Regions from separate parts of the Clostridium estertheticum genome, predicted to be linked through region 2. Evidence: a T-box and tRNA genes for the amino acid it is inferred to sense, from the RefSeq annotation. Region 2 holds a T-box; the other regions hold tRNA genes.
What was found. The T-box of region 2 lies ahead of A7L45_RS17900 (valine--tRNA ligase). A T-box ahead of a tRNA ligase gene usually reads a tRNA of that ligase, here a tRNA-Val.
Positions count from the first base shown of each region.

Region 1 (7,530 bases), 1.2 Mb from region 2:
TTAAATAATCACCTGCGGCGTCGTAATATTAATCTAGACTGAGATTTGCATCTACTATTTGTTTTATTCTAAATCCCAGTGCAGAATATCTCTCGAAACTTCTGTTATTGTCTTTCATGAAACTAATAGCTTTTCTCTCTCCCACTAAAACAACCATATTTTTAGCCCTAGTTATACCTGTATATAGCAAATTTCTATTCATTAAAAGTGGTGGCCCCATAAACATAGGCATAATTACAACTTCAAACTCACTTCCTTGACTCTTATGTATCGTTATAGCATAAGCAAGCATTAGTTCATCTAAATTCACACCCTCGTATTCTACGCGCTTATCATCATCAAAAATGACAACAACATTCTCATTATCATCATTAATATCTTCTACATAACCTACATCACCATTAAAAATTCCAGTGCCATCATCTGCCTTTGCGTTCATTTTATGCCACTTCATAGAGTAATTATTTTTTATTTGCATAACCTTGTCACCAACTCTAAATATGGTATTTCTAAATTCTTTTTCTTTTTTACCTTTAATTTTAGGATTTAATATTTTCTGAAGTTCGATATTTAAATTTTCTATGCCGAGTATGCCTTTCCTCATGGGTGATAATATTTGAATGTTCTTCATTTTATCCCACTCTTTATTAAAATTAGGTAATCTTGTATTTATTAAAGCTATTATGTTATTTAAAGTTTTCTCCGGTTCATTGTTTTCAATAAAATAAAAATCTTTACCCTTTTTATTTAGAATAGGCATTTCACCATTATTAATCTTATGGGCATTTACAATAATCATACTTTCCTGTGCTTGCCTAAAAATCTCCTTAAGTTTAACCACCTTAACACTTTTGCTATCAATAAGGTCTCTCAGAACGTTACCCGGTCCAACTGATGGTAACTGATCAACGTCACCAACTATTATAAGTCTAGTCCCTATTGTAATCGCATTTAACAAACTATTCATAAGCATTATGTCTATCATAGATGCTTCATCAACAATTAATACATCACAATCAAGTGGAGATTCCTCGCTTTTAGTAAACTGCGAACTGTCATCTCCACCTATCCCAAGCTCTAGCAGTCTATGTATTGTTTTCGCTTCACGCCCAGTAGCTTCAGTCATCCTTTTCGCAGCGCGTCCTGTGGGAGCAGCCATATACACTTTAAGTCCTGCTTTTTCAAACATTTCTATAATGCAATTGATTATAGTTGTTTTACCTGTACCTGGTCCTCCTGTTATAATTTCAATACTATTTTCCATAGCCCCGCAAATTGCACTTCTTTGAGAAGTCGCAAATTGTATATTTTTTTCGTTCTCAAAATCATTAATTTTTTCTTCTATATCTATTTCTAATTCTTCATACTCTTCTATAGATAAGGTTATAATTTTTTTAGTTATACTTAATTCACAATAATAAAAAGGCATAGTAAAAACGCAGTCTTCTTCATCTATATTCTCAATCTTCAATTTCCCGTTCAATACATTATCATAAATATTTTTCTCAATTTCTTCATCAGTAACCCCAAGAATGTTTTTAGATTGCTTATACAATTTAAAAAGGGGCATATAAGTGTTTCCCATAGCACAGAATTCATTAACCACATAATTAATCCCACTTTGTATTCTAAAAGGTGATTCTTTATCAATCCCTAAACTCCGCGCTATCTTATCTGCAATTTTAAATCCTACACCGGAAATAGTTTCAGTTAGTACATAAGGATTATCTTGAACTACTTTTATCGATTCTGCTCCATACTTTTTATATATTTTTACACATTGGCTAGGTGTTACTCCATATGTTTGAAGAAATATCATAATATTTTTTACTTCTCGTTGCTTTGCGTAAGATTCAAATATTAACTGAATCTTTTTTTGTCCTATACCATCAATTTCTTTTAATTTTTCTATCTCATTATCTAATATATTCATAGTATCTTCGCCAAAGCGCTGTACTATTTTTTTAGCAGTTACAGGTCCTATTCCCTGAATAACTCCTGAAGATAAATATTTTTCTATACCCATAAGTGAGCTAGGTATAATTTCCTCACATTGGACTATCTTAAATTGTTTACCAAATTGAGGATGATTGACCCACTCTCCAGTTAACTTCAGATTCTGACCTTCACTTATATATGGCACAACGCCAACCACGGTTATTTGTTTTTTATTATCATTTAAATGAGCAATCATATATCCATTGTCTTCATTATGAAATACTATATCTTCGATTGTTCCTTGTATTTCTGACATAAAATCTCCCCTATTTATAAATTTATATAATAATATTATATCATATGTGTTATACAACTTTTATCAATAGTATACCTCTATCTTAAGTTTTATCAAAATTCTAATTAATAATCCATAAATTGCATAATAAATATGGTTTTATAATTGTTTTACTTTAAAATTAATAATTATATACGCAAAAGAAGGATAACAATTATTAATTGTCATCCTTTTTTACTTATATTATAAATATTTTTTTATTTCATCAACCTTATTTAATTTTTCCCAACTTAAATCCAAATCATTTCTTCCAAAATGTCCATAAGCTGCTACTTGTTTATAAATAGGTTTTCTAAGATCTAATTCTCTTATAATAACAGCTGGTCTTAAATCAAATACTTTTTCGATTATTGCAACTATTTTATCGTCAGAAATTTTTCCTGTTCCAAAAGTTTCTGCTTCTATAGATACTGGCTTGGCTACACCTATAGCATAAGCTAACTGAATTTCTAATTTATCTGAAACCCCTGCAGCTACTAAATTTTTAGCAACCCATCTTGCAGCATATGCAGCTGATCTATCAACTTTCGTTGGATCTTTTCCTGAGAAACATCCACCGCCATGTCTACCAGATCCTCCATAAGTATCAACTATTATTTTTCTTCCTGTTAAACCAGAATCACCTTGTGGTCCTCCGATAACAAATCTACCTGTAGGATTTATATAATATTTCGTATTTTCATCTAATAATTCACTTGGAACTATTGGCTTTATTACGTTTTCTATTAAATCTTTTTCAATTTGATCATGAGTTGCTTCTACTCCATGTTGAGTTGAAATAACAATAGTATCTATTCTAACTGGTTTATTGTCTTCATACTCTACAGTAACTTGAGTTTTTCCATCTGGTCTCAAGTATTTTAATGTACCATCTTTCCTTACTTCACTTAATCTTCTTGCTAATCTATGTGCCATAGAAATTGGAAGAGGCATATACTCTGGTGTCTCATTAGTGGCAAACCCAAACATCATACCTTGATCTCCAGCGCCTATTGAATCAACTTTCGATGTACGGCCTTCCTTAGACTCTAAGTCTTCATCAACACCCATAGCTATATCTGATGATTGTTCATTAATAGATGTAATTACTGCGCATGTACTAGCATCGAAACCATATTTCGCTCTAGTGTATCCTATACCTTCAATAGTATTTCTAACAACTTTAGGAACATCTACATAACAATTAGTTGTTATCTCTCCCATAACCAATACCATTCCAGTAGTAACTGCAGTTTCACAAGCAACTCTAGCGTAAGGATCTTGTTCTAATATAGCATCAAGTACAGCATCTGAAATTTGGTCACAAATTTTATCTGGATGTCCTTCTGTAACTGATTCTGATGTGAATAATCTTTTCATATTAATTCTCCTTTCTAATGCTAAATAATAATTTTTTATAAAAATAAAACCCCTTCCAAAAATAAGAAGAGGTGTTTTATCCATCTCCCTTATCTTGCAGATTATAACTGCAGGAATTGGCACCATGGTGCATAGCACCGGTTGCCGGGTTTCATAGGGCCTTTTTCCCTCCACCTCTCTTGATAAGAGTTATCAATATTAAGTTTTCATTATACTACCACATGCAATCAGCAGTGTCAACATATCAATTCTTTTAGATTAAATAAGTAAAAAAAGACATCTATTGATGTCTTTTGGTGGAGGAGGATGGATTCGAACCATCGAAACATTACGTAACAGATTTACAGTCTGCCCCCTTTGGCCACTCGGGAACTCCTCCATATGTGGAGCTAGCAATAGGAATTGAACCTACAACCTGCTGATTACAAGTCAGCTGCTCTACCGTTGAGCCATGCTAGCATATACTTATTCGATTATAAAAAAATTGTTATGGTGGGAACAACAGGGTTCGAACCTGTGACCCTCTGCTTGTAAGGCAGATGCTCTCCCAGCTGAGCTATGCTCCCAGAATTAAATAAACACGATAAATGGTGGAGGAGGATGGATTCGAACCATCGAAACATTACGTAACAGATTTACAGTCTGCCCCCTTTGGCCACTCGGGAACTCCTCCATATGTGAAGCTGGCAATAGGAATTGAACCTACAACCTGCTGATTACAAGTCAGCTGCTCTACCGTTGAGCCATGCCAGCACATTATTAATATATCGTTTTGCCGTGTCGACAAGGATTATTATACAACTTAAAAAAATAAATTACAAATTTATTTTCCTTAAATAAACGACTTCTTCTCTACATTACTATATCATTCTCATATTTACTCAGTATTAAACGCTAATACAACTTTTTATTATTCAAGAGTTTTTTTATATAACCTACCTAAATATAGTTAATTCAGTTCTTCTGCCAAGTTCATATCTATAAACCTTCCAGCAACTTTCCGAACTTTGTCATATTCTTTTTCCGATAAATCTTTTTTCAATAATTTAAGTGCTTTAAGAACCCCTCCCTCAACATCTTTAGCATATAAATATTCCTTCACTTTCTTATACTCCTCTTTATCTAACTTCATACTTACATACAATAACTTGATTTTATCAGAAGTAGTTAAATTTTCTTCTATTTTTGATGCGGATACTTTAAAAACTGCTTTTTCATTTTTTTCTATATACTTATAATAATTTTCTAGACTATCCTTCTCCTCCTCATTTTTTTTAGTATCTAGATCTGATGAAATTACATTTGAGCTACTACCGCTCACCTTTTCTTCTTCTTTTTTATAATTACTACTCAATTTTTTATCCTGCATATTATCCCTTATAAGCACTTTAACCCCATCATTATTAGTTGTTCTTGAATTAGAATGTTTTGTATACTCAGCCACCTCAGGTTTATGCAAATTATTAACATAGTAATGATATGAAACCATGCTAATCACACTTACTAAAGTTGAGAATATAATAATGAATAACGAATTAATTCTTTTCATAAAATATCACCCCAAATAATTATTATATATAGATTATTTGCCAATTAATGATTTTTTTATTCTTTATAATAATAATGCTGGGAGTTTATTCATATAAATGATTCATAGGAAAATAAATAAGAATTGTTTTTCAAAGGCAGAAATGCAAGGAGGTATATTTCTTGAGCAAAGCTAAAACCCATTATAAAGACCCTTTAGCATACTATACAATTTCTAATTTTCTAAAAGACTATATTGACAAAAACACTCTAGTCGTTTGCATAGGTACCGATAGATGTATAGGTGATTGCCTTGGACCTTTGGTTGGTACCTTTTTAAAGAATAGTTCCTTTCCATTACCCGTTTATGGCACTATAGATAATCCAATTCATGCCTTAAACATAGATAGTAAGTTATCTGAAATAAACGCTAAACATCCAAACTGCACTATCATAGGTGTTGATGCTTGTCTCGGCGATATTGCAAATATTGGTGAAATCCAAGCTAGGAATTATCCAATCCATCCTGGTAAAGGCGTAGGTAAAAACCTTCCTAAAGTAGGCAATATCTCATTAGTTGGTATAGTAGATTCAAGTAATGATAGTGAATTATTCACTAATAGAAACATAAGACTTAGTTTAGTAATGGAAATTGCTAATGTTTTAAGTAGATCCCTTATACATTCATATTATTTATACTCACTTACCACTGATCAAAACAATTTAATTCCTATTAACATGCTCTAATTACTTTATCTATAATAATTAATAATGTTTTAATTTTTTTAAAATATATAAAAATAAGCAATACAATTATTAGAATAATTGTATTGCTTATTTTTATAGCTTGTTTACACTTTTTACTTTGATAAATAATTGTTATATCCACCAAATGAATTACCTAATTTATCCACGTAATCCAATACTTTACCTGTTCCGAGTGCTACACATGATATCGGGTCCTCAGCCAAATATACTGGAACCTTAGTAACCTCTTGTATTAATTTGTCGAGTCCCTTTAACAATGAACCTCCACCAGTCATAATTATACCTTTATCAGCTATATCCGCCGATAACTCAGGCGGTGTTTTTTCTAACACTGAATGTGCACATCCCGCTATTTGCGATACTGCCTCTTTTAAAGCTTCTCTCATTTCCTCGGATGTTACTGCCAGATTTTTCGGAAGACCTGTAACTAAGTCCCTTCCTCTTATCTCCATGCTTTCCTCTTCATCTTGTCTATAAGCACAACCTATGTTGATTTTTAAATCCTCTGCAGTTCTCTCTCCAATCATTAATTTATGCTTTTTCCTAATATATTTTATGATATTTTCATCAAACCTGTCTCCAGCTACTTTAATAGATTCACGTACGACCATGCCTCCTAAAGAAATAACCGCAATATCGGTAGTACCTCCACCAATATCAATAACCATATTACCACTTGCTTTACTAATGTCGAGTCCAGCTCCTATCGCTGCCGCTAAAGGTTCCTCTATAAGTTGAACTTTTTTAGCTCCTGCATTTCTAGCTGCATCTTCGACTGCTCTTCTTTCCACTTCAGTTGACTCACAAGGGACGCAAATCACAACCCTTGGAGCGGATAATCTTCTTTTACCACAAGCCTTCTTTATAAAGTGTTTTAACATTTTTTCAGTTATATCATAATCTGAAATAACACCGTCCCTCATAGGACGTATTGCCACAATATTTCCCGGCGTTCTTCCTATCATTTGCCTAGCTTCTTCTCCAACTGCTAATACCCTATTATTACTTCTATCTATGGCAACAACAGAAGGTTCTTTTAAAATAACGCCTTTTCCTTTGATATATACAAGTACTGTTGCTGTTCCTAAATCAATTCCCATGTCCGTGCCCATTTTTAAAAAAAACATCTCAAAACTCACTCCTGCTCTTTAGTATATTAGAATAATTAGATTATACTAAACTCTATTACATAAAGCCATAAAAATATCCTTTTTTACCAATAATATTTTTTATAGTTTTTAGTTTGAAATGTTTTATCCTTCAATTGCCTTATATTTAAGCCTAGTTGCATCTCCACCTCTAATATGTCTTTCAGCTTTATTTAAATCTAAAATTGTTTTTGCCTCACTAGCAATTTTAGGATTCAATGTTGGTAATCTCTCAGTCATGTCTTTGTGTATAGTACTCTTGCTAACTCCAAATACCTTGGCGGTTCTTCTTATTGTGGATTTTGACTCAATAATATACTTAGCAACTTCCAATACTCTGTCTTCAATATAGTCTTTCAAAGTGTTACCTCCTAAACCCTTCTATATTAATAAATATGCAATACCTTGCTTTTAAATTCCATTCCAATTAGTCAT
Region 1 covers NZ_CP015756.1:261,798-269,327, reverse strand. The annotation lists gene recD2 (SF1B family DNA helicase RecD2) at 29-2,254, opposite strand; gene metK (methionine adenosyltransferase) at 2,477-3,652, opposite strand; SAM riboswitch class I at 3,739-3,841, opposite strand; tRNA gene A7L45_RS01285 (tRNA-Tyr) at 3,947-4,031, opposite strand; tRNA gene A7L45_RS01280 (tRNA-Thr) at 4,037-4,111, opposite strand; tRNA gene A7L45_RS01275 (tRNA-Val) at 4,143-4,218, opposite strand; tRNA gene A7L45_RS01270 (tRNA-Tyr) at 4,241-4,325, opposite strand; tRNA gene A7L45_RS01265 (tRNA-Thr) at 4,334-4,405, opposite strand; gene A7L45_RS01260 (hypothetical protein) at 4,602-5,201, opposite strand; gene yyaC (spore protease YyaC) at 5,363-5,926, shown strand; gene mreB (rod shape-determining protein) at 6,040-7,074, opposite strand; gene spoIIID (sporulation transcriptional regulator SpoIIID) at 7,201-7,455, opposite strand.
Region 1: it has a tRNA-Val gene. The T-box ahead of A7L45_RS17900 (valine--tRNA ligase) is inferred to sense a tRNA for this amino acid. The anticodon was not compared.

Region 2 (7,530 bases):
TCTTTTTCTTTATTTAATCTTTCCAATTCTTTTTCTAAATCTACAAGTTCAAGTAATGGCATGTAGATTTCAGCACCTTTAGTTACTACTGTAACTACATTTTCTGGTGCTTGTGATTTAGATTCTAAAAATTTCACTTCGCTTGCTGATGCAAGTTTTTGAAAGTATACCATTCCTTCTTCAAATGCTTCTTTTGCCTCTATAGCATATATAAATACTTTAGCCTTTCTTGAAGGTGCTACATTCATTCCTACCCTAGCATTTCTTACATCTTTTATTGCTTCTATTATATAGTTCATTTTTTCTTCTGATTTTTCGTCTTTAAGCGACTCATCAAATTCAGGCCACTTAGCGATTGTTATAGATTCATATTCATTCTCTAAATGAGTATAAATTTCTTCTGTTATAAATGGCATAACTGGGTGAAGTAATTTAAGCCCGGTTTTTAATACTTTGTTCAATACATTTAATACTATGCCTTTAGCTTCACAATCCTCTGCGTATAATACTGGTTTAACAAGTTCTATATACCAATCACAGAATTCTGTCCACATAAAGTCATGAGTTTTTTGAAGTGATATTCCTATTTCATATTTCTCAATATTTTCTGTAACTTCTTTTGTCACAGTATTCATTCTTGATAATATCCATTTGTCTGCAACTGTGTAGTTTTTGCTATCCTTGTATTTAGCCATCAATTCGTAATTATTATTCATCATAACAAATCTAGATGCATTCCAAATTTTATTAGCAAAGTTTCTAGCTGCTTCAACTCTTGATTCATAAAATCTTATATCACTTCCTGGTGAATTTCCTGTTGCAAGTGAGAATCTTAATGCATCTGCACCATATTGATCTATTACATCTAATGGATCAATTCCATTTCCTAGTGACTTAGACATCTTTCTTCCTTGATCATCTCTTACCATTCCATGCATTACTACTGTTTCAAATGGTACTTCACCTAAATTATATAGGCCTGAAAATATCATCCTTGCAACCCAGAAGAATATAATATCGTATCCAGTTACTAAAACACTCGTTGGATAAAATTGTTTTAAATCCTCTGTATTATTTGGCCAACCAAGTGTTGAGAAAGGCCATAATGCTGAGCTAAACCAAGTATCAAGAACGTCTTTATCTTGATTAAGATTTGTGCTATTACATTTGCTACAATTTGTTGGAGCATCAACAGAAACTATAACTTCCCCACAATCCTTGCAGTACCATACTGGTATTCTGTGCCCCCACCATAATTGCCTTGATATACACCAATCTTGAATATTTTCCATCCAATTGAAATATGTCTTTTCAAACCTTTCAGGAACAAACTTGGTTTTCTTTTCCCTTACTGCATCGATTGCTGGTTTTGCAAGAGATTCCATTTTAACATACCATTGCTCAGATAACATTGGCTCTACAGTAGTTTTACATCTATCGTGAGTACCTACATTATGAGCATGATCTTTTATTTTAACAAGTAGTCCAGCCTTATCTAAATCTTCTACCATTACTTTTCTTGCCTCATATCTATCAAGGCCTGAATATTTTCCGTACCCTTCACAAATAGCTGCATTTTCATTCAAAACTACTATTTCTGCAAGGTTATGTCTTTTACCTATTTGATAATCATTCGGGTCATGTGCTGGAGTGATTTTAACTGCGCCTGTTCCAAACTCTATATCAACATAATCATCTGCAACTATTGGTATTTCTCTATTTACTAGTGGAAGCATTATTGTTTTACCTATTAAATGTGTATAACGAGGATCTTTAGGATTTACTGCAACAGCTGTATCTCCAAGCATAGTTTCTGGCCTTGTAGTAGCTATTTCTAAAAATTCAGACCTTCCTACTATTGGATATTTTATATGCCAAAAATGTCCCTCTTGTTCTTCAAACACTATTTCAGCATCTGAAATTGCAGTCATGCATTTTGGGCACCAGTTAGTTATCCTATTTCCCTTATAAATAAGTCCATCTTTATATAATTTAACGAAAACTTCTCTTACTGCATGATTTAGATTTTCATCCATAGTAAAACTTTCACGGGTAAAATCAACAGAGCACCCCATTTTTCTTATTTGACCTCTTATTTTTGCTCTATACTCATTAGTCCAATCCCATACTTTTTCAAGGAAAACTTCTCTTCCCATTTCTTTTTTCTTAAGACCTTGTTTTAAAAGTTCATTTTCAACCTTTACCTCTGTTGCAATACTAGCATGGTCTTCGCCTGGAAGCCACAATGTGTTATACCCCTGCATTCTTTTAGTTCTTATTAGAATATCTTGAAGAGTATTATCAAGAGCATGACCTAAATGTAATTTTCCTGTAATATTTGGTGGAGGCATCATTATTGTAAATGGTTTTTTGTCTTTATCAACTTTTGGTGTAAAAAAACCTTTTTCTTCCCACCATGCATAAAGTCTTTCTTCAAAATCTTTTGGATTGTAATTTTTATCAATATTGTTGTTTTCTTCCATAATTAACTCCTCCTAAATTAAATTGATTTTTTTAGCGCCAATTTTTAGACAATAAAAAAAGAGCCTTCGTCTGTAAAAGGACGAAAAGCTCCGCGGTACCACCTTTTTTCCTGCAAAATGCAGGCTCTTTATAATTTAACGATTAAGAAAACCGCCTTATACCCTCTATTCATAATACATGAATGTGGCTAAGAAGCTCCAAAGCAACCTTCAAGGTTTTTCATATAAAAGATCTTACAGCCTATGGATCTTTCTCTCTTAATACTAATTTTCCCCTACTCCTCTTTATCTAAGCTTTTATATATTATTATACAATATGTTTTAATTGTCCTATAACTATACCATACAATATGTTTTAATTGTTATATAACTATACCATATAATATTGTTTAATTGTTATATATTATTTAATTTCCATTATACATGCTAATTTTTATATGTCAATGTTATAAATTTTATAACTTACCCCAAATATAAAATGTCACATATACTTTGTTTTTCATATTATATAATCATAACTACTATATAATATGGAGGTATTTATGAAAATTAAAAAAATGTCGATTTTTTCTATATTTCTCTCCCTTGCATTAGTAACTACCTTATTTTCTGGCTGTACACCAAAAACTAAGACCACTCCTCTCGTAAAAGTAAAATTAAATGAAGTGGTCCGGTCTATATTCTACGCTCCTATGTATGCGGCTATATCTCAAGGTTTTTTTAAAGAAGAAGGCCTGGATATTAATCTTTCTACCGGTCAAGGGGCCGACAAAACTATGCAACAAGTCTTAAGCAAAGCTTCAGATATTGGTCTTGCAGGGCCAGAACAAGTTATTTACATCTACAATCAAAAACGAACAGACTACCCAGTTATTTTTGCACAATTAACTCAAAAGGATGGCTCTTTCTTAGTATCTAAAAAAGCTGAAGCAAACTTTAAATGGGAATCCTTAAAGGGCAAAACTCTAATCGGCGGAAGGCCTGGTGGGGTACCTGAAATGGCTCTTGAATATGTTTTAAAAAATCATGGTATAAATCCTGGAGTTGACGTAAACCTTATTACAAACCTTGCATTCACAGCTACTGCTGGTGCTTTTAAAGCCGGTACAGGTGATTATGTTGCTCTTTTTGAACCAACAGCTAGTACATTAAGCAATAATAATTCCGGAAATATTGTAGCGTCAGTCGGCGATTCTGCTGGAATCATACCATATACCTGTTTTTTTGCAACAAAATCTTATATAACAGAAAATCCAGCTGTATTGCAGAAGTTCACTAATGCAATATACAAGGGTCAAAAATGGGTTAATAGTAATTCTGACAAAGATGTAATTACCTCAATAAAGTCCTACTTCCCTGGTACAGATGAAGCTGTACTTATTTCATCTATAAAAAACTACAGAAATATAAACGCCTTCTCAACAAACCCAACATTAACAACCGAAAACTTAACAAAACTTATGGATATAATTCAATCCTATAAAGCATCACTAATACCAACGAGACCTAACTTTGATACAATAGTTAACACTACATTTAGTAAAAAAGCAGTAACAACTATAAAATAAAGATAAAACAATATTGTGAAGGTTCGACATTTATGGTGTTCTGATAGTAGGCCATTCGTTAACAGAATCTAAGTTTATTCCGTGAAATATTTCCTAACGCACTTATTCGACGTCCTGTCTCAAAAGTGCTAACAGCCCGTCCTGGGCTGTTTACGTAAATTTTCACTACACAAACTAAGCTTCTGTAAAACTCATTATACACTATCTTTCACACACATAAATACTGAACCTTCACAATTAATGAAATTCTTCCTGCGACCCTTACAATCAAAGTCAAAACAAAAAGTTCTAAAGCTCGCTTCAATGCACTATACGTAATATATACTTTTTTTAGCGTATAAAAATAGTTATTATTTTGTCGTAATGTATCCTATTATGAAGTTATCTTAATATATCTCTAATATGATTGGCAGATAAAAAAATAATTTATATCCATAATCTCCACAAATAATCTTTTAGCCGGTAGGCTGCTAATATGATACGTATCCTTTGAATTTAATATTAGCAAAACAAGAATTTCTAAATAAAATTTCAATGTTTCAGCACTTCTTATTTTAGGGCACTTCCGGAAAAATTTCATACTTCTATATATATCTGTCACCTAAGGAGACAATCTTGCATGACATTAAAACAAAGTGATCTAAAAACTAAACATGGATTTTTAAAAAAATGTGATGTTGAAATATTTTCCTTAAATTATGCTAACAAAAGTATATATTGCGTAAAATGCATTTGAACAAGTCGTAGTCATTCTTAATTTATTTTAGTTACATATGCGTATATAAAAATACATGTTTGAGCATAGTTTGTATTTTTTAGCATCTGTAATTACAATAAATTTTAGAATGATTTGACGATGTGAAAGCATTATAGCAATATATACTTTTTGTTATATCATAATTCAAGAAAAAACTTTAAATTAATAACTTATGCAAATAAATCATATCAATCTAGTAGCAAATCTATGTTTAATTAACCATGACTTAGCAAAGTCAACTCCATCTTTCATTTCAAATAACGTACATTGTGCGTTACCAACCATGCCTTTTTGTACATTATAATTCTTCTCAAAGTCTTTTCCAATTAACATAAAATCTTCTGTATCATACTCATAATCCTCAAACCATTTCCAGCACCTATCACCATTCTCAAATATTGTGGCACCCACACGTTCTTTAGACATTTCATCTATAAGTGATTCTGAAAGATGAAAACTGGTGCAAGAATTATATTCTACTCCTAGTAAAAGAACTTTTGCTTTTAAATTATACATTTTGCCAAGAGGTGAATCCATACCAAGCTGTGGAGTTAATGGATGATTTTCAATAATATGCATTGCCTCTTTTCCATTTGCACTAAATGATACAAGTGGATGATTTGACCGTATAGTGCTAGGAAATGTTCTAAATAATTCTGCAATACGCCCCATTCCTCGTGTTGGTGAGATTTCAGGGTCAAATGCTGGCATATTATCATATATTGTTTGTATCCATTCTTTTGGTACAGGTGGATTGCTCCACTGCGCAGGGTCACTCCATTCTCCACTATGAGCTGGCATAACCAGTGTTCCGTCACTTCCCACAACATTCCTTAATGCAGTTATTACAGTCTGAGCGCCGCCACAAACCCAATCTAATTTTGACAATGATGAATGAACTAATAAAATATCACTGCCATTTATGCCTAGCCTCATCAAATCTTGATAAATAGTATTAATAGTATTAGGTTCTCTTGTTGTATTAATTATTTTCTCTTCACTCATTTATTTTGCTCCTTTTTAATCACTCCCTAGTACTTTTATTTTCATACATATAAAACAATATTTTACTACTAGGAAATAGTATATTTGCTTAATTATACTACTAATAATATATATTCCATAAACGAATCAGAAAATAATGCTACCCAATTACTTCCCGAGTGTACCTCTCCCTTGTAATAAAGAAAGCTACCATTTGTAAAACTATATAAGCTACAATCACAATAAGTGATTTATTAAACATATAATCTCCATTTGGTACAACTCCAAATACTATTGATAAAAAATATGTTATTAAACTGACAGCTAAAACTACTGGGGTAAAAAAAATTATTGCTAGTTCCTTTGTTAAAACCTTTGATACCTCACTATCTGTCATACCTAATTGAACCAGTTTTTTTGCCCTTTCCTTTTCTTCATCAACACCGGTTAACACCTTGAAATACAATACCACTCCACTGGCTATTAAAAACATCATTCCTAAAAATAAACTTGAGAAAAGCATAAAGCCATTTTCTTTTATATTTTCTTCTAAAATTTGCTGTTTAAATTCTGGTTTTAAAGACTCATCTCCGTGATTTAATCTTCTTAATTCACTTGAAATAACATTAAAACTTTTATAATCCTTAGGGTCTTTTAACTTAATTAAATGGTCATAAGAAACAACCTGTGGTCCTAATTTCTCCTTTATTCTTCTATAATCATTATCATTAATTATAAGAGCTGTTCTCCTTGAATAATCCAATGAATAAGATTCGTTAGTATATTTGCCTTCTGTGTATCTCTTTTTATTTTTTTCAACATATATATAGCTATCCTTATCCATAGCAGCTAAAAAATCATCTATCCGTGTTACATTATTGCCTTCTTCAAACTTTGACGTTTGTTCTTTTTGTTTAGACAAATCATTGAAATTAATAATTACGTCACTATCTTTATATTTATTACTTGCAGGAGAGTTAAGTACCTGTAGTAGTTCCCCCTTATTAACAACCACATTTGTCCCCATATGATCATTGTAATTGGTCTCACTTATGACAGCAATATTTCTACCTACTGTAACCTTACCTTCATAAGCTCTATAATCCATAAGATCTATGTTTTCTAAAATTTTATATTGCTTTATTTCTCCACCACTAGATTTTGATATGTTTTTAATCTCCTGTTCTGATATTTTATTAAGTTTATCATTTTGGATAAAGCTAATATCGTAAGGATATCTATTGTTTGTATCTTTTTCTATTGTGGCATACATACTATATGTCATGCTTATTAAAGTAATAGCTGCTGCTGCCAATATTAAAACTAAATAAATAACACTTTTATAAGATATAAATTTATGCTGCACACTAGATAATACTAAAAGGTTCTTATTGTATGTCTTTTTAAAATTCATAAGCACTATATTTACCATAGATATTAATGATCCTATTATGAAATAAGGTGCTATTATTGTTATTATAATAATTATGAGCAGTGCGCTTTCACTGCCTATAAATATTTCTTGGTTAACTATTTTAGGAAAGAGATACAATGCTGTTATTAATGCTATCAAAGCTATTGCCCCAATTATAAAATTGTTCTTACCTACCTCCGCTTTAGAAGATGATTTTATAAGTTCCATTATGGACAGCCTTCCTACAAATATCAGCTGAAACATTGAATTTATTAAGAAAATAATTATGGCTATAGCTAAACACATAGAATAGGTCTTTATATT
Region 2 covers NZ_CP015756.1:3,817,897-3,825,426, forward strand. The annotation lists gene A7L45_RS17900 (valine--tRNA ligase) at 1-2,483, opposite strand, end outside; T-box leader at 2,557-2,784, opposite strand; gene A7L45_RS17905 (ABC transporter substrate-binding protein) at 3,026-4,051, shown strand; gene A7L45_RS17910 (AAC(3) family N-acetyltransferase) at 4,992-5,813, opposite strand; gene A7L45_RS17915 (FtsX-like permease family protein) at 5,953-7,530, opposite strand, start outside.

Region 3 (7,530 bases), 900 kb from region 2:
ATTTTTCTGCGATGATATCCGCAATTCTAGGCGTAAATCCACCACTACCTCCGGCTACTATCATGTATCCCTCTTTATCACCAATTACACCTAAATCCCTAGAATAAACACTAGTGCAAGCATTTTTGCAACCAGCTACCCCAATTTTTGTTCTACAAGGCATCTCCATACCATGGTAACGCTTATCTAAAAGCATTCCAATTTTAAGGGAATTCTGTTTTGCTCTTTTACAAAAAGCCGCTGGACACATATGAACATTTTTTACAGAGTTTAGAGACTTAACAGCTGGACTCATACCTAATTCTTCCCATACCTTCGAAACATCTTCGCAATCAAGCCCTAGTATTGCAATTCTCTGACCCGAGGTCATCTTTAATACACCTTTGTACTTTTCCGCAACACTAGCTATTTTCGAAAGCTGCTTCGGAGTTATAAACCCTCCTGGAATATGAGGTGTTACACCATAAGTTCTTTTCCCATCTCTTACCTTTTGAAGTACAGCATGTTTAGGTTCCATTAAATTGCCTCCTATTCCATGGAGAGCTTAACAATTATTGTATCCTCTCCACATTTACTTTCTTGTAATTTGATTAACTCCAATTATACCATTATGCCCTATCGCTTTAATGAAATTATAAGTATATTCATCATTTGAATTTTCAACAAATGCTTTAGTCCATTCATGTCTAAGGTTATAAAATATATTTATGTCTCCATTTACCGTTTCCCAATAAATTTTATGAATACAACTTGTAGTTTCCCATTCAAATATATCCTCTTCTGATTTTATAGGCCTTGTTACTCTATCACAAGGCATACCTTCTAATAGGTAATTATTAAGTGCATTAAATACTTCTTCTGGGCTTCCCGGCATTTCCTTTGCTCTTGACATCTCCCCAACCGTTTTACCTTGCTTTATAAAACATTCATGTGCAATAACCTCTGCTTCTTTTTCATTCTTCTTAATCATTTCTGTTATTATAAATGCTATTCTCGTTTCAACTTTTTCAATTTTATCCGAAAGCCACCCATGTATATTAGATACATCAATTATATCCTCTATACTTTTGCTTGTGTCTATTGGGCTACCGTAAGCTAGTGATCTTTCAATAACATCCTTTGCATTATCACCGTATTTATCTATATATACTTTTTTTAATTTTAATTCTAAGTCCTCAGCTAATAAAATCTTACCAAATACCCATGTGTGAATAGGTGCTAAAAAAGCGCTCATTATTATTCCTCCAATATTTAATTATTTTTTTAATCTACAAATTTATATCTTAATAATACTGTATATAGGCTAAATTTACTGTAACCTATGTTACCATTTTAGATAATACATAATTTAATTGTTATGGGACAATTACTATACTTTATCTGAAAAAATAAAGAGAGCATTTAATGCTCTCCCTACCACTAATTTTTTAAAAGCTGTTAATTATACTTTTATTACGCTTTAATACACTTTAGAATTTTGGAAGAAATTTAATTATTTATCAACTCTTATTGCTGATTTACGTTTCGCCTTTTTCATATCAGACGCCTCAATAGTTTCTGGCTTCTTGGGTTTATTATCCTTTTCTTTAGCCGGTGTACTCATTTCTTTATATGGCATAAAATCACTCCTTTATAAAGTATTTTTTACTTTTAATGAAATTTTATTCATGCCTTTCTTTACTATATCACCTTTTTTTACTACAATAGCTCTAAAATGTGCATATGTGGTTTCTATAATATCACCATTGTTATAAGTAGCACACAGATAACGTCTTTTTTCGTCTTAAATCATTCAATATTATACCTCCTATGACACTTGCTTAATATGACCTTTTGTACCATAAATTAAATATTATTCAAATATTCTTTTATTTATATTTTTAACTATATGGTATACTATAGGTTGAATAATAAAATTTTTATAGATTAAAAAATACTATATAATTTATTATCTACATCATATAGATAAACTTAATTTTAGATGTTGAAATACTAATTCTAAAATATAAAAAGGAAGGTAGTGACTTTATGAGCACTTTCATGTTTAAAAATGAAAATTATAAATATACTCCTGTGAGTAATATTTTTATAGATAAGTTTATGCCTAGAGCTAGAGGTGAATTTGTTAAAGTTTATCTTCTCGGACTAAAGTATTGTACATCTGGAGAAATAGGTGCTACATCTTCTGTAATAGCAAATACTCTTGGACTTCTAGAAACGGATGTTGTTAATGCTTGGAACTTCTGGAATGATGAAACCATAATTAAAATGACTCCAATTGATAATATGGGTAATTTTAATATTGAATTTTTAGACCTTTTAGATGTTCCAAATGAGAATATACAAGGTATAAATCTACTCGAGGAATTAACCAACTCCTCAATAAAAGGCATGCTACAGGATATTGAAAAACTATTAGCCAAACCATTATCACCAAAAGAAATGACAATGTATCTAAGCTGGCAAAAAGATTATAATTTTCCCCCAGAATTAATACTTCTATTAATTCAATACTGCGTATCAAAAGGTAAAGTTGATTATAGGTATATTGAAACCATTGCCATTGCATGGCATGATGCAGATATTAAAAATATTGAAGATGCCCAATCTTATATAAAGAAACATGAAGATAAATGGATAAATATTAGAAAAATATTAAATTACCTAGGGATTAAAGCTCCCGAAATAATGAAACCTCAAGAACAAATACTAGATAAATGGATAAATGTTTATAAATTTTCTCTCGAAATTATATTTAAAGCTTGCGATATTTGTTTTGATAGACTTAACAGAGCTGATTTTAAATATATTGATGGGATTCTAAACAGTTGGTTTAAAGACGGCATAAACTCGCTTCAGGACATAGAAAAGAAAGATAAAAAACATGCACTTACTAACAAACGTAATACTGCTGGTGGTAAACCTGCTAAAGGCAGCTTTAATGATTATGAACAGAGAGCTTACGACTTTGATGAACTAGAAAAAAAATTACTAGGATGGGATAAAAATGATTAAAGGTTATCAAACCAAGATATTAAGTATATATGATCAAATAAGACAAGAAGAAGAGTCTGACTTTAGGAAACGAAAAATTCATATAGAAGAAACCCATCCTGAAATTATTGGATTAGATAAAAAGATAGGTAAATTATGTATAGAACTATCTATTAGTGCCTTGAAGAACACTGATAATAGAGAAAGCCATTTACATGACTTAAAAGAAAAAATAATGGACCTAAGGGTAAAAAAATCTGAACTATTAGTCTCTAATGGTTTTAACATGGAGTACCTTAATTTACATTATAGATGTAATAAATGCCGCGATACCGGGTTTATTGGAAACACTAAATGCTCTTGCTTTAAACAAAAAGTAGTAGATGTTTATTATACTGGATCTGAATTAAAAAGCATGCTAAAAACTCATAATTTTGATAACTTTAAATTGGATTATTATCCTTCTAGGAAAAGTGAACTTGAATCAATATCTCCAAAAAAGAACATGGAAAAGATTTTATCTATATCTATGAGCTTTTTGAAAAACTTCGACACTACTGATGAAAATTTATTATTTTACGGGAGTTCTGGAACAGGAAAAACATTTTTATCTCATTGTATTACAAAGGAATTAATTGATAAAGGTTCCTTTGTAGTATATAGGACGGCTGAGGAATTAATAAGGGCTTTAAAAGATATTAGATTTAATAACAATAGTGCTTTAGAAGAATTACTAATAGATTGTGACTTACTTATTATCGATGATTTAGGTACCGAGCAGCTTTCAGATTTTAATAAAGCTGAACTGTTTAACTTGCTTAATACTAAGTTATTAAAACAAAAGAAAATGGTAGTATCCACCAATTTATCTCTTGAAAGTTTACTTAAAACTTATGCAGAAAGAATAACTTCTAGATTATTTGGCAACTTTACTGCTTGCAAATTCTTTGGAGATGATATAAGAATAAAGGAAAACTTGAGTAAACTAAAATAATATTAAAATATAATCATTAATAGAAAGTACATATTACTGCAAATGCATTTGTAGTAATATGTACTTTCTATTATTATGCGCTTTTATGAAATACCGATAAAATCTAATGATTTTTCAGTAAATTAAAAAAAGTTCTAAACATTAGTTTAGAACTTTTTTGGAGCTAGCAATAGGAATTGAACCTACAACCTGCTGATTACAAGTCAGCTGCTCTACCGTTGAGCCATGCTAGCAAAAATATGGCGACTCAGAAGGGACTCGGACCCTCGACCTCTGCCGTGACAGGGCAGCACTCTAACCAACTGAGCTACTGAGCCATATATGGTGGGAACAACAGGGTTCGAACCTGTGACCCTCTGCTTGTAAGGCAGATGCTCTCCCAGCTGAGCTATGCTCCCATATATGTTTTGGTGGTGACTCCTAGGGGAATTGAACCCCTGTTACCACCGTGAAAGGGTGGTGTCTTAACCGCTTGACCAAGGAGCCTTATTAAATTTTAAATGGAGCTAGCAATAGGAATTGAACCTACAACCTGCTGATTACAAGTCAGCTGCTCTACCGTTGAGCCATGCTAGCTAATAAAAATGGCGACTCAGAAGGGACTCGGACCCTCGACCTCTGCCGTGACAGGGCAGCACTCTAACCAACTGAGCTACTGAGCCATATATGGTGGGAACAACAGGGTTCGAACCTGTGACCCTCTGCTTGTAAGGCAGATGCTCTCCCAGCTGAGCTATGCTCCCATATATGTTTTGGTGGTGACTCCTAGGGGAATTGAACCCCTGTTACCACCGTGAAAGGGTGGTGTCTTAACCGCTTGACCAAGGAGCCATAGTCGTTGTCACTTTATTGATTATGTAGTTGGGTCTCGCAACCCGACATAAACTATAATACCTAATTTTTCTTAATGTGTCAACATATTTTCTTGCTTTTTTCATTCTTTTTTTTTAATATAGTATATAAATCTAGTAAATTCAACGGTTTAAGCTTTAAATAAATTTTAAATTTTTTTTAATATATTACTAAATTCTAGACATACTTTATGATTTTATATAAAATCCATGTTCATCTTACTCATTTTAGGGTAAAATTATAATTAAACAATTTATATTATAAACATAATTTTTTCTCGAAGGGAGAGATTTTCTTGAAACATACTCTTATAATAGTTGGCGGAGGCGCTTCCGGTCTAACAGCTGCTCTTATAGCTAAAGATTCTGGTATAGATGTAGCGATAATCGAAGGAAGCGATAGAATTGGCAAAAAAATATTAACTACTGGTAATGGTAGATGTAATATTAGTAATGACAATATAAATAATGATAGATACCACAGTGATAATCCTGGTTTCTTTGCAGATACTCTAAATTCTTTTTCTGCAGCAGATACTATAGATTTTTTCGCTTCTTTGGGCATACCTTTGGTAACCGTAGATGGAGGTAAAATGTTCCCTATGTCTATGCAGGCCTCCTCAGTTCTTGATATATTAAGATTTTCCCTAGACGAAAAAAACATACCGGTCTATACAAATACTAAAGCTAAGGAAATCACTAAAACTAAGAAGGGTTTTAAAATTTATTGCTCAGATAATAGTATATATGAATGTGACAGGTTGATTCTTGCTGCTGGTGGCAAATGTGCCCCTAAAACAGGTTCTGACGGCTCTGGATATACATTAGCAAGGCAATTAGGCCACGATGTACTTCCTCAAGTACCTGCCCTCGTACAGCTTAAATTAAACTATAGCAGGTTAAAAGCTTTATCTGGAGTGAAATTTGATGGCTATGGAGAAATATTTATAAATGGTTTATGTATTCAAAAGGAATTTGGAGAAATACTCTTTACGGACTATGGCATTTCTGGCCCTCCAATACTTCAACTTAGCAGGACTGCAGCTTATGGCTTATCTAAAAGTAATAAAGTTTCTTTAAAAATTGACATGTTACCAAATATTAGCCGTGAAGATCTACCAAAATTTTTAAACAAACATTGGTCATTATTTGAAAGTCGCGACCTTTGTGATTCATTTATTGGCATAATTCACAAGAAACTTATTCCAATAATTTTAAAAGAAGCCAAAATAGAAGATATGCATAAAGCTTGCTGCAAATTAGCGCTAATAGAAAAAGAAGCCATTTATGATTTGCTTAAACATTGGCAATTTGAAGTATCAGGCACTAATTCTTTTTCAAATGCTCAAGTTACTGCAGGAGGTATTAATACAAAAGAAATTAACCCTCAAACTCTAGAATCTAATATTATAAAGGGCCTGTTTTTTGCAGGTGAAATATTAGATGTTGATGGAGATTGTGGTGGTTTTAACCTTCAATGGGCATGGAGTTCTGGTGCTGTTGCAGGAAGAAATGCTTCCAAATAGATTTTCTTATATATTACTAATGAAAAGGATAGATTGCTCAGATTTCTTTCACTTCACCATGTAACTCTAAAATTTATATTATTTACATCTGCTAAAAATCACAAACTCGCTTTCGCTCAAACATGCGATTTTCTTCACGCATCTGCAAATAAAATAAATTAAGAATTACTATGGTTTGTTCAAATGAATCCTACGCAATCTATCCTTTTGTTATCATAATATAAGAAAAATAATTTTAAGCATCCCATTACATTATTTTTTATTTTCATGTTTCTTTACAGACTTATCAGAATAACGCCATATCATAAATATTAAAACTAGAACTAAACATAATACACCAACAGTTATATTCAATTTTCCATAATGTATCCAGCTAAATACTATCATCATAATCCCGATAATTGTTATAATTCGTTTTGCCTTAATAGATTTCATATATTTCCCTTTCTTAAGCGATATATACTTTAGTTAATTCTAGTAACTATACCCAGATACTTTCCAAAAGAGTAAGCTCAACACCCTCTTCATTTACTATTCTGTGTCTACATATTGTTTTATCAACTTCTTTTATAACCTGCGTGCTTACTTTTATGATTTCACCGTATTTTGTTTCCTTTATGTAAGTCACCTTAATATTTTTAAGTTCTTTGTTTAATATTATGTCTTCAGGTATTGTCTCTATTGCCCAGGCTGCATATTTAACGTTATTTACGTGCATATTTGTATCAATATCACTGTATCTTACCTGAAAACTTTTCTCATTATCCACTTCATTTATTGATAATATATTCTCAATGTTTTTTAATGCATTGGGACTATCCTCTATACCATAAACTTCATATAATTCTTTTGTAACCCTTATCGGTCTTCTTGTATCTGTGTTTATTAAAATCCAAATTGAATCAGCATGACCTATTATATTTCCTTTACCATCAAAGATATCATATTTTCTATCTGCATAAAACTTTTTAAAAGAATGTGCAAATGTCTCCACCTTTATAGTCTCGTTAAGAAGTGGGTAAGACTTAATTGTTATATCCCACTTATATAAGACCCAAGCCATTTTATTCTCTTTAAGGTAGTCTATTCCTACTCCTAAAGTTTCACTTTGATACATTGCCATATCTCCTAGATAATTCATTATACTTGTAATCAGAACTCTTTT
Region 3 covers NZ_CP015756.1:4,719,873-4,727,402, forward strand. The annotation lists gene A7L45_RS22040 (nitrite/sulfite reductase domain-containing protein) at 1-517, opposite strand, end outside; gene A7L45_RS22045 (hypothetical protein) at 572-1,234, opposite strand; gene A7L45_RS24150 (hypothetical protein) at 1,493-1,618, opposite strand; gene A7L45_RS22050 (DnaD domain protein) at 2,029-3,015, shown strand; gene A7L45_RS22055 (ATP-binding protein) at 3,008-3,988, shown strand; tRNA gene A7L45_RS22060 (tRNA-Thr) at 4,147-4,221, opposite strand; tRNA gene A7L45_RS22065 (tRNA-Asp) at 4,229-4,305, opposite strand; tRNA gene A7L45_RS22070 (tRNA-Val) at 4,311-4,386, opposite strand; tRNA gene A7L45_RS22075 (tRNA-Glu) at 4,400-4,474, opposite strand; tRNA gene A7L45_RS22080 (tRNA-Thr) at 4,490-4,564, opposite strand; tRNA gene A7L45_RS22085 (tRNA-Asp) at 4,574-4,650, opposite strand; tRNA gene A7L45_RS22090 (tRNA-Val) at 4,656-4,731, opposite strand; tRNA gene A7L45_RS22095 (tRNA-Glu) at 4,745-4,819, opposite strand; gene A7L45_RS22100 (BaiN/RdsA family NAD(P)/FAD-dependent oxidoreductase) at 5,136-6,365, shown strand; gene A7L45_RS22105 (hypothetical protein) at 6,618-6,800, opposite strand; gene A7L45_RS22110 (acyl-[acyl-carrier-protein] thioesterase) at 6,847-7,530, opposite strand, start outside.
Region 3: it has a tRNA-Val gene. The T-box ahead of A7L45_RS17900 (valine--tRNA ligase) is inferred to sense a tRNA for this amino acid. The anticodon was not compared.